Linked DNA regions of Robiginitalea biformata HTCC2501. The protein of the gene in region 1 binds, or shares a complex with, the protein of each later gene. Links are inferred from orthologs where the notes say so. Each region holds a gene or a part of one and is shown in the gene's direction. Other genes may lie near its edges. The genes, in order: rny and pfkA.

Region 1 (8,388 bases):
GAAATTGCGGGGCCGGATCGTGGGGGCAAGGGTATCGGTAGCCAGGGTAAATTCCCCGAGTTCCCTGCTGCGCATGCTGAAGGTGTTGCCCCTTTTGTACGTCCGGGTGTATCCGGGGTTGCCCCTCGAATCCAGCCGGGCGATAAACATCCGGGCGCGATCGGCCTCCGGGATGTGCGAAACATCAAAACTCAGGGTGAAATTCCGGTGGAGGGGCACGGTGGGCTTATGCAGTTTCACTGTATCCCCGTCGCTTCCAAGTTCCAGGTAGGTGTTCTGATAAAAGCTGCCGGCCGGAAAATAGGCCTGCGCCCTGCCCAGGTCAAAGCTCGCGGGTTTATCCGCCCGGATGAAGTAGGGGGTTTTCAGCTCATCCCCCCCGGACGGGGTTCCCGATTCGCCCCGCACCGGAACGGTCAGGATGGTTTCGTTCCCTGCCAGATCCGAGATTTCGATCCGTATTTCGTGCCGGCTCCCGGGCGATACCCGGATCTTCCCGTCGTCCTTGATTTCCTGATAGAGGCTGAGCCGGTTGCCGGAATCCCGGAAGCATTTCTGCACCCGCCGGTTGGTCGTGGCGTAGTACGGATAGTCGATCAGCGTATTGATGTACCGGGTTTCCCCGAAGGAGAATTTTTCAAAAACCAAATCCGTGCGGGTAGCCCCATCCACTTCCTGTCGAATGCGGTACACCCCGTTGCGGTTGGCTGCCAGGTCCTGCCGGTCGTAGGCCTGTACGCCGAGGCCAATGGTCCCGGAGGCCACCAGGGTATCCGCCAGGTAGGTGCCGTCTGCCTGCCTGCGCATCTGCAATTCCACGCGTTGGCCAACCCCGTTAACGTGGGCCCCATCGGACAGCGGGTAGGCAAATGCCGCCTCCAGGGTCGGGTTGGTGGCATCCCTGACGTCGATACCGTACAAGAGGGGGTTTGTGGGTTTCTCATCCACGCTGCTCCGGATTTCAAAATGCAGGTGCGGCCCCGAGGAACCCCCGGTATTGCCGGTATAGGCAATGATATCCCCTTTTTTAACAGGTACTTCCCCGTAGTCCGGAAAGGTCTCCACCTCATAGGAACGGCGTTTATACTGCAGGTCCTTGACGTATTCCTCAATGCCCGGGCCGTATTTCTGCAAGTGCGCATAGACGGAGGTATATCCGTTGGGATGCGCAATGTACAGGGCTTTTCCGTACCCCCAATGCCCAACCTTAATCCGGCTGACCGTACCATCCGCAATGGCCCGGACCGGCAGGCCCTGGCGTTGCTGGGTCTTGATGTCGATGCCCGCATGGAAGTGGTTTGAGCGCAACTCCCCGAAAGTCCCAGCCAGGATGATGGGGATATCCAGAGGGGGGTCGAACCGGGTTTCGGCCGGGGCGTATTGCGCCGGGGCATACAGGGATGCCAGTAGGAATAGCAAGGGGAGGATACGAGTCATAGCAAGGGAATTCCCTGCGAAATTAAGGATTCGGGCCGCAATAATGCAACATCGGGTAAAAACGAAGCCTGCGGGTGGCGTATGCCCCGCCGTCAGCGGCTTTACGCGCCGCAGGGGCGGAATAGTTGCAAAAAGTATTGCGAAGTCGCCCCCGGAGTGTTAACTTTGTGTAAATGCATTGAATTCTGCCCGGTGAGCGAAATGGTCGACATCGTTGACTCCCTCGAGAACAAGATCAGCAAGCTGTTGCGGAAACTCGAGTTGCTGCAACAGAGCAGGAAGAACTTGGAAGGGGAAGTTGCCGCGCTTAAGGAAGCGCGGGATACCGCCCGGGAAGCAGCCGACAAGTGGGAAGAGAAATACAATTCCCTGAAAATGGCGAATTCGATGCTGGGCAGTGAAACCAACAAATCAGAAGCCAAGCTCAAAATAAATGCGCTAATCAGGGAATTGGACCAGTGCATCGTTCAATTGGCTGAATAGCGACCAAGTTCAAACAAATGACCGAGAGGCTCAAGATAAAGCTATCCATAGCGGATCGCGTATACCCGCTGACGATCGACCCGGCCCAGGAAGAGGGCCTTCGGAAGGCGGCCAAGAATATTGAGCAACTCGCCAAAAAGTTCGAACAGAATTACGCCGTCCGCGACAAACAGGATGTACTGGCCATGTGCGCACTGCAGTTTGCATCTAAAATTGAGCAGGGGGGCATTGAGAAACAGGAAGACAACCAGGAAGTAGTCGAACGGCTCCGGTCGCTGGACAGCCTGATCGCTTCCACGCTGAGCGCGCAATAAGTTCTTTTACATAGCAATAGATACTGCCCACATTGGTATTATTTTTTTGACAAACTCAACATTACTTTAATTAGAAAGGGTGAGTTTAGGTTGTAAAAGCAAGCCTTCTTTGAAAGGATCCTTGAGCAATCTGTTAGCCCTAAACCTGTTTATAGGAGTTTGTACAAAACTTCCATCAATGTGGGCTTTTTTTATGCTTTCGGGGGTTGCCCGGAGGCGTATTCTGATTCAGGTGACACTGCCGGAACCGCAAACTAAATTGACAGATCATGGACATTACAACGATAGCCATCGCCCTGGTGGTTGGGTTGGGGATCGGTTTTGCCATTGCCAAGCTCCTTGAAAAGGGACAGGCTTCCAAGACCATTGCCGCGGCCAAAAAGGAATCCGCGGCCATCCTGAAGGATGCCCGGGCCGAAGGGGAGAATATCAAAAAAGAAAAGATTTACCAGGCCAAGGAGAAGTTCCTGGAGCTCAAGGCAGAGCACGAAAAAGTTATCCTCAGCAAAGACAAGAAGATCACGGAAGCCGAGAAAAGGACCCGCGACAAGGAATCCCAGGTAAGCAGCGAACTGGCGCGCAACAAAAAACTGAACGAAGAACTCGAAAAGCAGTTGGAGGAAATTGCCAGCAAACGGGAGTTCTTTGAGCGGAAACAGGGGGAACTCGAAAAACTGCACAACAGCCAGGTTCAACAGCTCGAAGTAATCTCGGGCCTCTCGGCCGAAGAAGCCAAGGGCCAGTTGCTCGAGTCTCTCAAGGAAACCGCTAAGACGGATGCCATGGCCTACCTGCAGACCACCCTTGAGGAAACCAAGATGACTGCCCAGCAGGAAGCCAAGAAAATCATCGTCAACACCATTCAGCGCATCGGCACCGAAGAGGCTATCGAGAATTGCGTTTCGGTTTTCAACCTGGAATCCGACGACGTCAAGGGTAGGATCATCGGGCGGGAAGGCCGGAATATCCGGGCACTGGAAGCCGCAACGGGTGTGGAAATCATCGTGGACGACACCCCGGAGGCCATCATCCTCTCCTGTTTTGATTCCGTCCGCAGGGAAGTGGCGCGTCTGTCCCTTCACAAGCTGGTCACCGACGGCCGGATCCATCCGGCGCGTATCGAGGAGATTGTCCGCAAGACCGAAAAGCAGATTGAACAGGAAATTGTCGAGGTAGGGAAGCGCACCGTGATCGACCTGGGCATCCACGGCCTCCACCCGGAACTCATCCGGACGGTGGGGCGGATGAAGTATCGCTCCTCCTACGGCCAAAACCTCCTGCAGCACTCCCGTGAGGTTGCCAAACTATGCGGGGTGATGGCTGCCGAGCTCGGGTTGAACCCGAAACTCGCCAAACGGGCCGGCTTGTTGCACGATATCGGCAAGGTGCCGAACACGGAAACCGAACTGGAAACCCCCCACGCCATCCTCGGGATGCAGTGGGCCGAGAAATACGGGGAAAAGCCCGACGTGTGCAATGCCATCGGCGCCCACCACGACGAGATTGAAATGAAATCGCTGATCGCACCGGTGGTCCAGGTTTGCGATGCTATCAGCGGGGCGCGGCCGGGTGCACGGCGCCAGGTGCTCGACTCCTATATCCAGCGACTCAAGGATCTGGAGGAAATTGCCTTTGGCTTCGGGGGCGTCCAGAAGGCCTATGCGATCCAGGCGGGAAGGGAACTTCGCGTGATTGTGGAAAGCGAAAAAGTCAGCGACGAGAAGGCTGCCCAGTTGTCGTTTGAAATTTCCCAGAAGATCCAGACGGATATGACCTACCCGGGGCAGGTAAAAGTCACGGTAATCCGGGAAACACGTTCGGTAAACGTGGCGAAGTAACCCCCGCGGAGCCCGGCGCCTGATCAGATATTAACAAATTCATACCCGGCCCGCGGATCTTCCAGGAGGTCGGTTCCCCGGTCGTTTAGCAGGATGCCGTGTTCCAGCCAGGCCTTCAGGTTGGCCAACCAGAAAGTCCATCCCGTGCTGCAGCCGTAATGGTACATCAGTTTGCTTTTCTCGTCTGTGGGGATGTTGTATTGCCTCAGGCAAACCAGGACCCGGCCCGCGCCTTCCTCCAGGCTAACCCGAACCCGGCAATCGCCTGCGAAGCTGAAGGCGATGTGCTGTTTCCCATCGGCTTCCAGGAGGGTGCCGGTTTCTTCTCCGTCAAACTGGTGCCACTTCCAGGCGTATCGGTCGCCGGCCTGCACCGGCTCTTCAGGGCCGCGTCGGCTGCCGTCGGGCGCATGGTAGGCGGCTTCCTTGAGGAACCAGGAACAAATGCCCGCTTGTGTTGCCCAACTCGTGTAGATCCGTCCGAGCGGTGCGGCGATATAGATCTTTTTGGTGAATTCCTCAAAGGACAAACCTTCCATATCAATTGGCTTTATGAGCTAGTTCGTAGGCGTGTGCCGCCCGTCCCAGGGCTGCCAGGAAGGGGATGCCGATTTCCTCGTACTCGTACTGGTCGTCGTTGAAGACCCCGTTTTCATTGACCAGGATAGTGGCCGCAAGCAGGAATTCCACGTCGTTTTCCCGATCCGTGATATACGCGCAGTCCGTCAATGTCCCGTAGGCAAACCCCACCTTGTTGTAGATCCGGACCGTTTCGGGGATACGCGCCTCCGAGTCGCCAAACATGAAAAATTTGCAATAACCGTCCGGGTAGAGGGCTTCCTCGTATCCGGCTTCCCTGGGCAACCGGGACATCGCCTCCAGAAGGAATTCCCGTTGTTCCCCGGTAATCCGGAATCGCTGCCCCTCCGGGAAATTCCCAGGAAAGACCACGCGTTTCAACAAGCCGTCCAGGGTGGTTAGGGGCAGGTAGTTTTTCAGGCCGAAATCGAAGGGTTCTTCAACGAGCCTGCCATCCTCCATATACCCGAATCCCTTGCGAATCCCTGTGAGTTCCAGTCTTTTTGGGGGTTGATTCTGAATCGGGCGGGACTGGGCCGTCACCGTATCGTTGCGATAAACTACCAGGGGCTGTGTGGTTGTTTCGTCCCGGTGGTACCCCAACCGGTGCGATATCCGGGCAGGGCCTGCCTGCTTTTCCGCCAGGCCCGCATTGATGGCATCCTGCCCCAGGAATTCAAACAGCCGGTTGTTTGCGTGGTTGTCGCTTACGGCAAAAACAGCCCGGATATCCCCGGCAAAGGTCTCCTCCACGCTGTCCCCCTCGATGTAGTACCTCGTATGGCGGTCCAGGCTGTCCAGCCGTGCGAGCTTCTCCAGGGCCAGGACAGCGATCGGGAACTTCACTGTGCTGGCCGGGTAGTGGTATGATGTTGCGTCCACCCGGTAGTCGTAGGGCGCCAGCCGGACGGAATCCCCGTTTCTGAATATTCGCGTATACCGGACCTGTACCTCAAATTTATCGGGGTCTGCCATCACCCGGGCGATGGCCGGGTCGTCGGAGGCCAGGATGGTTTCCAGCGGGTCCCTGTCTGTTTGGCGCCCGGTTCCTGTACAGCCCGATACCATCAGCACGGCCGCCCAAAAGAGTATTTGGAAGTGCCTGTTGCATGCTGTCTTGTCGCCTTTCATGTCACTGGCCCGCTACGGACTCCCCGGTTTCCGCAAATCGCTTGAAATCCTCCAGATACTTCTGGGATTGTTTCCTGAACGCCCCGGGCATCAGCCACCCCATCAGCTTCATCCCGAAAGAGGAAAACTGGAATTCCGATTCGGAAATCCATTTGGAGGTGTTTGCATCCACCTCCTTAAAATAGTTTTTCTGGATATTGTGCACCCCCTTGGTATCGTAGGTGGTGTGCAATTCATGGGGCGGGTTGTACTTGATAAGGGTCTCCACCATCACCAGGTGGCGTTTGCCCATTTGGTAGGCGAGCTCCATCTGGGCGCCTTCCTGTCGGGGTTGCCCGGAAATTTGTTTGTAAGACTCCAGGCCCCGTTGCCAGTGTTTCATGTTTTCCGGGTTATCCAGTATGGCCACCATGCGGTCCCTGGGCAGGTCTATGGTGATTTCGCAAGTGTATTTCATGGGAGCGCTTTAATCCCTAAGGTACTAAATTTTACCTTTTTTGGGGTGCTGATAAAAATGTGTTAATCCACAGGGGGGCGGTTTGCCCATGCGCCTGATATTCTTATTTTTGCCCGATGCGCATTGAGATACCCGCCACCCGTCTTACCTGGTCCTTCCCGGTTTTCGCGATCGCTGCGATGGCCCTCTGGGGTTGCGATTCTTTGTTTAACAAGGAAACCGAGAAGACACCCCTGGCGCGGGTAGGGGAAGAAATTCTGTACCGCGAAGATATCGCCCCCCTGGTGGACCCCGGGCTGAATCCTTCGGACAGCGCCTCGCTTGTCAACAACCTGATTACCAACTGGGCTACCGAGCAACTCCTGATGCAAAAGGCGCGGATGAACCTGCCCGCTGCTCAGATCGAGGAATTCGAGGCCCTGATTTCCGAATACCGGGCGGACCTCTATACCCGGGCCTACAAGGAGGCCCTCGTCGCCCAGGAGGCGGATACGGTGGTGAACCCCGTGGAACTGCAGGAATTCTACGAAAATGAGAAGGAGAACTTCCGACTCCAGGAGAAAATTGTGCAGCTGCGGTTTCTGGAGCTGCCCCCCCAGTTTATCAACCGGGAGGAGGTCACCGAGCGCCTGAGGCGCTTTGATTCGGAAGACCAGCGCTTTCTGGATAGCGTGGGGGTACAGTTCCGCAAGCTGAATTTTAACGATTCCATCTGGGTGCCTGCCTCCCGCGTTATCGAGGAGATCCCGCCCCTGACCTTTGAAAATGAGGGCGAATACTTAAAAAAATCACAATTTTTTGAACTCGAGGACGATGCCGGGGTATATTTGGCTGAAGTGCGGGACGTCATGGAAGTAGATGCCATAGCCCCGCTATCCTACATAGAGCCCACAATCCGACAGGTGCTGCTCAACCGCAGGAAGCTGGGTTACCTCAGGCGTCTGGAAAACGAGTTGATCGACGAAGCCATTCAACAAAAAGAATTACAGATTTATGAAGCGAATGAATAGATGCGTTTGGATAGTATTATTTGCCCTGGGCCTTTCGAGCCTGCAGGCGCAGGTACGCGATTCCATCCCGGATACCCAGATAGAACCCCCACAGGAAGATGTTGCGCCCCGGGAACTGGCTTCCCTGGACCCGCCGGCCACTACCGGTGAGCGCAGGAAGCTCGATGGGATTGCCGCCGTGGTGGGGGATTACGTGATCTTGGACTCCGATGTGGAAAAAACGATGATCGACCTGAAGAACCAGGGGGCTACCGACGCAGAGATTGACGACTGCAGCCTGCTGGGCAAGTTGATGGAGGACCGCCTCTATGCGCACCAGGCCGTACAGGACAGCATCCTGGTTTCCGATGACGAGGTCTACGCCCAGAGCGACCGCTACCTCCAGCAACTCGAACAGCGCCTCGGTTCCATGGAGAAATTGCTGCAATTCTACAACAAGGAATCCGCCGAGGACCTCCGCGAGGAACTCTTCCAAATCAATAAGCTGCAGATGCTCTCCCAGAAGATGCAGCAGAAAGTAGTGGGGGACATCAAAGTGACCCCCGAGGAGGTCCGGCAGTTTTTCCGGTCCATCCCGGAGGATGAAAAACCCGTATTCGGGGCCGAGCTGGAGATTGCCCAGATCGTCATCAAGCCCGAGGTCCCGGAGGCCGAAAAACAAAAGGTCATCGACCAGTTAAACGCCATCAAGGCGGATGTGGAGGATAATGACGCGAATTTTCGGGTAAAGGCGATCCTCTATACGGAGGATGAGGCCTCCCGTAGCAATGGGGGGATGTACACGATGACCCGGCAGACGCAGTTTGTCAAGGAATTCAAGGACGTGGCCTTCAGCCTGCAGGAAGGGGAGATCTCGGAACCTTTTGAAACCCAGTTTGGCTTCCATATTCTCATGGTGGAAAAGATCCGCGGGCAGGAACTCGATGTGCGGCACATCCTGATCCGGCCGGAGGTTCCCCAGGCCGCCCTGGAGGAGGCCCGGAAAAAACTGGACACCATCCGCCAGCACGTAATTGACGGCAAGTATACCTTTGCCGAGGCCGCCCGGAATTTTTCGGACGAAAAGGAAACCAAGTTTGAAGGGGGGCAGTTGCGGAACCCGGAGACTTTCGATACCCGCTTTGAACTGACGCGTATGG
Region 2 (8,411 bases), 330 kb from region 1 along the record:
TTCCCTTTCCCTGCAAAGCGGCCGGAACCTCGCCCTCGAGAACCTGTCCACTGACTTCACCTATACGCGGGAGCAGATGCGCTTCGATTCCCTGCGAATCCGGACACCCCTTTCCGCGCTGCGGGGCGGGCTGGTATTCGATTATAAACGGGAGGACCTGGCAGATTTCACCAACGAGGTGCTGGTCACGGCAAACTTTGATCAATCCGTGGTGGGGCTCGACGAGATCAACCAGCTCTACGATGCGTTCGGGACCGGGAAGACAGCGGAGTTTACCACGGAAATCAGCGGGACGCTGAACGATTTGCAGCTCAGCAACCTTTTACTGGTTACCGATAACACGGGGATCCGTGGGGATTTTGAGTTTCAGAACCTCTTTAGCCGGGATGCCCCCTTCCGCATGGACGCCTCCATCCGGGATGTCACCACCACCTATTACCAGCTGCGGGGCCTGATGCCCAATCTGCTGGGCAATTCCCTGCCGAGCACCATCCAGCGACTCGGGCAGTTTACCATCCGTGGGGATGCCGTGGTGACCGAGTCCAGTATCAATGCGCAGGTGAACATTACCAGCGGGATTGGGAGCAGCTATGCGGACCTGCAGCTGACGGACGTGAACGATATCGACCGCGCTTCCTACCAGGGCTTTGTTTCCCTGATCGATTTTGACCTGGGCGCTTTTACCGGCAATGCGTCCCTGGGGACCGCTTCCCTGGACGTCAACGTGGAAGGCGAGGGCTTCACGAGCCGGGGGCTGAACACCGAGGTGATCGGGGAGGTGTATTCGATAAACTTCAACAACTACGGGTATTCCGATATCTCCGTTTCCGGGATCCTCAAGGACCAGCTGTTCGATGGGTCGCTCAACAGCCGTGACCCGAATTTCATATTCAACTTCAAGGGGCTCGCTGACTTCGGCAGCCAGCCCAACACGTTCAATTTCGTGGCCTCGGTAGACTATGCGGACCTGTATGAATTGAATTTCATCAAGGATACGCTCGCCATTTTCCAGGGAAACGTGGATATGGACATCACCGGGAGCAACCCGGACAATATCCGCGGGGACATCCGGTTCAGCCAGACACAGTACCAGAATCCGAACAACACCTATTATTTTGAGGATTTCCAGATCGTTTCCAGTTTTGACGCGGACTCGGTGCGGACTGTGGAAATCAATTCGCCGGACATCATCACGGGGTATATGCGGGGCCGCTTCAAGGTTGGCGAACTCGGGAAGCTATTGCAGAACTCCGTCGGGAGTATCTACACGAATTACCGGCCGTACGAGATTTCCGAGGGGCAGGAGCTCGCCTTCAACTTCCGGATTTACAACAAGATCGTGGACGTGTTCTTCCCGGAGGTTTCCTTTGGCCCGAACACGTATATCAGGGGGGATATCCAGGCAGATGAGGGGGACTTCAAGCTGAATTTCCGTTCGCCCTATATCACGGCCTTCGACAACCGGCTGGACTCCGTGGACGTTCGAATCGACAACAAAAACCCGCTGTTCAACACCTATGTCTCCGTGGCCGATGTTTCCACGGTTTACTACGACGTGAAGGATTTTGAACTGATCAACACCACCCTCACCGACACGCTGTTTTTCCGGACGGAATTCAAGGGCGGCAGCGAATACAACGACACCTACAACCTAAATTTCTATCACACCTTTAACCAGGATAACAAATCCGTAATCGGGCTTAAGCGGTCTGAGGTGAGCTTTAAGGGCAATACGTGGGTGCTGAACCGCCAGGGCAACGACCGGAACAAGGTGATTGTCAACCGCTCCCTGGACAGCATCCAGATTCAGGAGATCGTGATGAACAACGAGGAACGGGAAGAGATTATCCTCCGGGGGGAGTTGGCCGATTCTACCTACAAGGATCTGGAACTCCGCTTTAAGATTGTTTCCCTCAGCAAAATCACGCCTGCCATCGACAGCCTGAAGCTCAGCGGGGAGATCAACGGGGTGCTGAACGTCCGGCAGGAAGAGGAAATATACCTGCCGATCGGAAACCTGAACATCGCCGATTTCGGCGTAAACGGGGTGAAGCTGGGGGAACTGGATATCGGCATGGTGGGGAACAAGGACCTGACGGAATTCTCGGTCAATACGCAGATAACGGAGAACGGACGGGAGAAATTTTCGGTCATCGGTACCGTGCTGAACCAGGGCGAAGTCCCCACAGCCAATTTGAATGCCAGTTTCAACGGGTTTCAGCTGGAACCTTTCAGCCCGTTGGGGGATGGCGTCATCGACCACATCCGGGGCACCCTGAACGGCACCACGCAGATCCGGGGCGACCTGAGGAACCCGGAGTTTTCCGGTTTGCTCACCCTGAACGACGCCGGGCTGGGCATCCCCTACCTGAATGTCGATTACGACTTCGGGCAGAATTCGGTGGTTCGGCTGTTCAACCAGACATTTGATTTCCAGAATATCCGGCTCACGGACCGGGCCGAGGGGACAACCGCAGTATTGGACGGGACCATCAGCCACCAGTTCTTCTCGGACTGGCGCCTGAACCTGGATGTGGATACCCAGGGCGAACGCTTTCTGCTGCTCAATACGGAGTACGACGAAGAGGAACTCTATTACGGGACGGCTTTTGCCGAGGGCACCGGCCGGATATTCGGGCCGACGAATGCCCTCAATATAAATTTTGAAGGGTCTACCGCCAGGGGGACTTCCCTGAAAATTCCCATCAGCGATGTGGCGAGCCTGGGGGATTATAGCTTTATCAACTTTATTGAAAAGGATGAGCGCCGGACCATCGAGGCGCAGCGGACGCTGCGGGAGTACGAAGGCCTGGAGCTGGAATTCGACCTGGACGTGACCCCGGAGGCGGAGGTGGAGATTGTCGTTGACCCGCAGACGGGCAGCTCCCTGAAAGGGACGGGGGCCGGGCTGATATTTATGGAAATCAACACGAACGGGAAGTTCAACATGTGGGGGGACTTTGTGGTGGTCACCGGGTCGTACAACCTGAAGTACGGCGGGGTCATCGACAAGACCTTCCGGGTGGAGCCGGGGGGGACCATCAACTGGGATGGCGACCCCCTGGAGGCCATCCTGAATATGGAGGCGGTGTATTCCCTGAACGCCAACCCCGCCCCGCTGTTGGAGAGTTCCGGCTACACCCCGAGCATCCCCACCGAGGTGATCGTCCGCCTCACCGGGGAACTCGAACAGCCAACCGTGGATTTCGAAATCGGCTTCCCGGGTACCAGTTCCATTGTGCAGTCCGAACTGGAATACCGGTTGCAGGACCCCACCGTGGAGGAACGCAACGCGTTGTTCCTGCTCGCCCAGGGAACGTTCGTGAACGAATCCAGCGGCATCAACCAGACGGCCGTGGCGGGGAGTTTCCTGCAAACGGCCACTTCGAGTCTCTTCAACCAGGTCCTTGGGAACAACAGCGACAAGCTCAACCTGGGGGTCTCCTATGAAGCGGGGTACAGCAACCCGAACGACGCGGTGAATGTGGAGGACCGGATCGGGGTGACGGTGTCCACCCAGATCAGCGACCGGATTCTGTTCAACGGGCGCTTTGGGGTTCCGGTAGGCGGGGTCAGCGAATCGGCGGTTGCAGGGGATGCCGAAGTGCAGCTCCTGTTGAACGACCAGGGGACGCTGAGTATGCGGATCTTCAACCGGCAGAACGAAATCCGGCAATTCCTGGCAGACCGCCAGGGGTATACCCAGGGGGTGGGATTGTCCTACGAGGTGGATTTCAACAGTTTCCGGGATTTATTGCGGCAGATTTTCAATAAACCCGAGCCGGCGGCCAACCCGCCCGCTTCACAGGTACAGGACAGTATTCCCGCAGCAACCCGTCCGGATGCGAGTATCGGCAGCGACAGCCTGATCCGGTTCTATTCCAAGAACCAGCGGCAGCTCCAACCGCTGCCGCAGGAGCCGCTGCCCCAAGAGCCCTTGCCGCAGGAGCCATTGCCCAAAGAGCCCTTGCCGCAGGAGCCCTTGCGGAAGGAGCCGCTGCCGCAACGCGAGCGCCCTAAGTAATTACTTTGTCCGGACCGCGACGGGGAGCAGTACCCGAGTCCGTTTGGAATCTTTATGTTATTGTTAAATTCGTTACGAAAACGTTTTCGTTCTGACGGATTCCTAAATCTGGCCGCTGTACGTTCTTTAATTTGGGAGAAGTTTGTTAATTTTGCAATTCGAATTTTTCCCATGAACAAACCAATGCACAAGATTGCGGTGCTCACCTCGGGAGGAGACTCCCCGGGCATGAATGCCGCCATCCGTTCGGTGGTCCGGACCTGCGCCTACATGAATGTGGAATGTATGGCCATCTACCGCGGTTACCAGGGGATGATTGAGGGAGACTTCGTGGCAATGAATGCCCGGAGCGTCAACAACATCATCAACAAGGGAGGAACCATCCTCAAATCGGCCCGGTGCGAGGACTTCAAAACCCCGGAAGGGAGAAAAAAAGCCCACGAGCAACTGGTCCAGGCCGGAATTAGCGGGTTTGTGGTCATCGGGGGGGACGGCAGTTTTACCGGGGCCACCATATTCAATAAGGAATACGATTTCCCGGTGATCGGAATCCCCGGGACCATCGACAACGATATCTTCGGTACCCGGTATACGCTGGGCTTTGACACGGCCCTCAATACGGTGGTGGACGCCATCGACAAGATCCGGGATACGGCCAGCTCCCACAACCGATTGTTTTTTGTGGAGGTCATGGGCCGGGATGTCGGCCATATTGCGCTCAATGCGGGGGTAGCGGCCGGTGCCGAGGAAATATTGATCCCCGAGGAAAACCTGGGGCTGGACCGCCTGCTGGAATCCCTCAGGCGCAGCAAGAAAACCGGCAAGTCCTCGAGTATCGTCGTAGTGGCGGAAGGGGATAAGACCGGTAAAAACGTCTTTGAACTCAAGGAGTACGTAGAGGAGCACCTGCCCATTTACGATGTCCGGGTTTCGGTTCTGGGCCATATGCAGCGGGGCGGGCCACCAAGTGCCTTTGACCGCGTGTTGGCGAGCCGGATGGGGGTAAAAGCCGTTGAGGCCCTCATCGCCGGGAAGACCAACCTGATGGTGGGAATCATCGACAACGAAATTGTACTGACCCCGATTGCCGAGGCGATCAAAGGGCATACCAAAATAGACCGGGAACTCGTACGCGTTTCCGATATAATGACTATATAAACATTAAAACATACTATCATGGCATCATTGCGAATAGGAATTAACGGATTTGGAAGAATTGGCCGCCTGGTCTTCAGGGCTACGGTGGAGCGCGACAACGTGGACGTCGTTGCGATCAACGATCTGCTGGATGTGGAGCATCTGGCCTACCTGCTGGAGTACGACTCGGTACACGGGCGGTTCAACGGCACCATCGCCGTTAAAGACGGCAATCTGGTCGTCAACGGGAAAACCATCCGCGTCACCGCAGAGCGGGATCCCGCCAACCTGAAATGGGACGAAGTGGGAGCGGATATCGTCGCGGAATGCACCGGGATCTTCACCACCCTGGATATGGCCCAGAAACACCTGGATGGCGGGGCGAAGAAGGTCGTGATCTCAGCGCCCTCCAAGGATGCCCCGATGTTCGTAATGGGTGTCAACCACCAGGACGCCAAGGCTTCCGATAAAATCGTCTCCAATGCGAGTTGTACGACCAACTGCCTGGCGCCGATCGCCAAAGTCCTCAACGACAGTTTCGGTATTGCCGAAGGGTTGATGACCACCGTCCATGCCACCACGGCCACCCAGCTCACCGTCGACGGGCCTTCCAAGAAGGACTACCGGGGCGGGCGCAGCGCCATGCTGAATATCATCCCGGCTGCTACCGGGGCTGCCAAGGCGGTTACCAAGGTAATCCCGGCCCTGGAAGGGAAGCTTACCGGGATGGCCTTCCGGGTTCCCACTGCAGATGTCTCCGTGGTAGACCTTACCGTGAAGCTCGAAAAGGACACTTCCTACGAGGAGGTCAAGCAGGCGATGAAAACCGCTTCTGAAGGCCCCTTAAAAGGAATCCTGGGTTACACGGAAGAACTCGTGGTTTCCCAGGACTTTGTCGGGGATACCCGGACAAGCATCTTTGATGCGGACGCGGGCATCGAGCTCAACAGCAAGTTTTTCAAGGTTGTTTCCTGGTACGACAACGAGGCGGGCTATTCCAACAAACTCGTCGACCTCGCGCTCCACGTGCACAACCTGTAAGTATCACCCATGGTACTTATCACCGATAGCGGGGCCACCAAGGCCGACTGGATTGCCATGGACAGCCAGGGCGACCAGCTTTTTATGACGCAGACCCTCGGGCTCAGCCCGGAAGTCCTGTCCAAGGAGGTCATTGAGGAACGCCTGGCAAATAACTTTGAGCTGGCCAAAAATTCCCATAAGGTAACCCGCCTCTATTTTTATGGGGCGGGCTGCGGTACGGAACGCATGCGGCGCTTTCTCAGGGAAATTTTCGGGGAATTCTTCCCGAAGGCCAAGGTGGTGGTTAAGGAGGATACCTATGCCGCCATTTATTCCACCACCAAGGTGGGTCACCAGGGGATAGTCTGTATCCTGGGGACCGGTTCCAATTGCAGTTATTACGACGGCCATCAATTGTTTCAAAAGGTGACTTCCCTCGGGTACATCCTGATGGACGACGGCAGCGGGAATTTTTTCGGGCGCAAGCTGGTAAGGGATTTCTACTACCACAAGATGCCCCAGGATTTGGCACACCTCTTTGAAAAAGAATACAACCTGGACGCGGACGTGATCAAGGAAAACCTCTACAAGAAGCCGAACCCGAACACCTACCTGGCAACCTTTGCCCGGTTTATCGTGGAGCATAAGGAACACCCGTATTGCAAGGGGGTAATTGACAAGGGGTTCCAGCAGTTCATCAACAACCACGTGATGCAGTTTGAACTGGCGACAAAGGTCCCCGTGCATTTTGTGGGGAGTATCGCCTACTATTTACAGGAAGAACTCAAGGCAGTTGTTGAGCGGAATGACCTGGTCCTCGGGCAAATCCGCCAGCGGCCCATCGAGGGCCTGGTGGAATTCCACAAGGAGACGATTTAGTGAATTTGAAAATTTGAAAATTTGCCAATTTGGAAATTGGGGGAGGCAGCTATTCCAGAGGCTTTGCGCGCAGGTCTTGAAGCGAGGCAAAGTGTTGATAAACGCTATTCAAAATCCGGTTTCTTTTAGCCCCGGGATACTAATTTCCAATTGCGAAACTCCCGCATTGGCAAATCCCCGCATTGGCAAATTGACAAATTGACCAATTAACAAATTGCCAAGTTCCCTAATTTTCAAATTTTCAAATCGGCAAATCTTCAAATCGAGCAGCTTGCTAGCTGCGCACAGCAATCACCGAAATCTCCACATTGACGAATTTCGGCAGGTTGGCTACCTCCACGGTTTCCCTGGCCGGGGCAGTGTCTGCATCGAAAAAATTTCCGTAGACGGCATTGATCCGGGCAAACTGGTGCATGTCCTTCACAAAGATGGACGCCTTAACCACATCGCCGAACCCGAGGCCGGCCTCCCGGAGAACGGCCGACAGGTTCTGCATCACCTGTTCGGTTTCCGCCTCGATACTTTCGTCTATTAATTTCCCGGTGGCGGGGTCCAGGGCAATCTGCCCGGACACATAGAGGGTATTCCCCGCCCAGACAGCCTGGTTGTAAGGGCCTATGGGGGCTGGTGCCTTGTCGGTCTGGATGATTTTCTTCATAATTTAAGTTCTTGGGTGTTTATGCGAATTCGTTACGAGCTTGTCCTGATTTATACGCGCCTGTCCTGATTTATACGCGCCTGTCCGGATTTAATTGAAATTGGAGCGTTGGCTCCGGTTCTCCCACTTCAGGTCGCTCAGGATGCTCGCCTTGATGCCGATAAAGAAATACCAGCGTTCCAGGGAGCCAAAGGGCGTCCAGTCAAAGGTCAGTTTAAAACTCTTCAAATCGCGGGCAAATCCAAGGCGGGTAAGCCCGAAGCCGTTCCGTACGAAATCGTAGGAGGAAGTCACGCTTACATCCCAGCGCGGGGCCAGGGTGACGTTTCCGTTAAACATGAGCACGTGGTTGGTGAGCTGCCCGTTCCGGTTGGTGTTCGAATAATTCATGGCGTAAGACAGGTTCACGTTCCAGGGGATTTTCGAGGCCCAGGCCGGGTTTTCGATGTCGTCCGGATCCCGGTTGTCAAAGGCGGTGGCGTTCAAATCGTTGGCCCTGCCGAACAAATCGTCGGTCCGCCCGCCGCTGGCTGCCACATAGGTGTCCCCGTCGTAGGGGTCGTCCGGGTCAATCTCGGTATCCTTATCCTGAAAATCCTTACTGCTGAGTTTATACGTCAGGTTCAGGCGCGCGTTGGTGAGCCTGAACAGCCCGCCCCCGTTGTTGATGTTGAGCTTGTCTATGCGGGC

The links.
Region 2: rny (region 1) and pfkA share a complex: the UniProt entries of both Bacillus subtilis proteins name them as parts of the possible RNA degradosome complex. The link is inferred for Robiginitalea biformata HTCC2501 from one-to-one orthologs.

What each region holds. Positions count from the first base shown.
Region 1 is NC_013222.1:1,850,418-1,858,805, forward strand. Bases 1,912-4,787 are described here. They hold rny (ribonuclease Y), read left to right. Parts: upstream 1,912-2,503; coding sequence 2,504-4,072; downstream 4,073-4,787. Other genes in these bases: RB2501_RS08270 (hypothetical protein), read left to right, coding at 1,912-1,920; RB2501_RS08275 (cell division protein ZapA), read left to right, coding at 1,938-2,234; RB2501_RS15800 (SRPBCC family protein), read right to left, coding at 4,096-4,611; RB2501_RS08290 (serine hydrolase), read right to left, coding at 4,613-4,787. Also shown: RB2501_RS08265 (M23 family metallopeptidase), read right to left, coding at 1-1,437; more of RB2501_RS08270, read left to right, coding at 1,630-1,911; more of RB2501_RS08290, read right to left, coding at 4,788-5,719; RB2501_RS08295 (SRPBCC family protein), read right to left, coding at 5,784-6,239; RB2501_RS08300 (hypothetical protein), read left to right, coding at 6,356-7,249; RB2501_RS08305 (peptidylprolyl isomerase), read left to right, coding at 7,242-8,388. UniProt on the Bacillus subtilis protein: Endoribonuclease that initiates mRNA decay. Initiates the decay of all SAM-dependent riboswitches, such as yitJ riboswitch. Involved in processing of the gapA operon mRNA, it cleaves between cggR and gapA.
Region 2 is NC_013222.1:2,174,307-2,182,717, forward strand. The notes cover bases 3,290-6,188. They hold pfkA (6-phosphofructokinase), read left to right. Parts: upstream 3,290-4,195; coding sequence 4,196-5,182; downstream 5,183-6,188. Other genes in these bases: RB2501_RS09655 (translocation/assembly module TamB), read left to right, coding at 3,290-4,024; gap (type I glyceraldehyde-3-phosphate dehydrogenase), read left to right, coding at 5,201-6,188. In the rest of the region: more of RB2501_RS09655, read left to right, coding at 1-3,289; more of gap, read left to right, coding at 6,189-6,202; RB2501_RS09670 (hypothetical protein), read left to right, coding at 6,212-7,063; RB2501_RS09675 (RidA family protein), read right to left, coding at 7,338-7,721; RB2501_RS09680 (putative LPS assembly protein LptD), read right to left, coding at 7,812-8,411. UniProt on the Bacillus subtilis protein: Catalyzes the phosphorylation of D-fructose 6-phosphate to fructose 1,6-bisphosphate by ATP, the first committing step of glycolysis.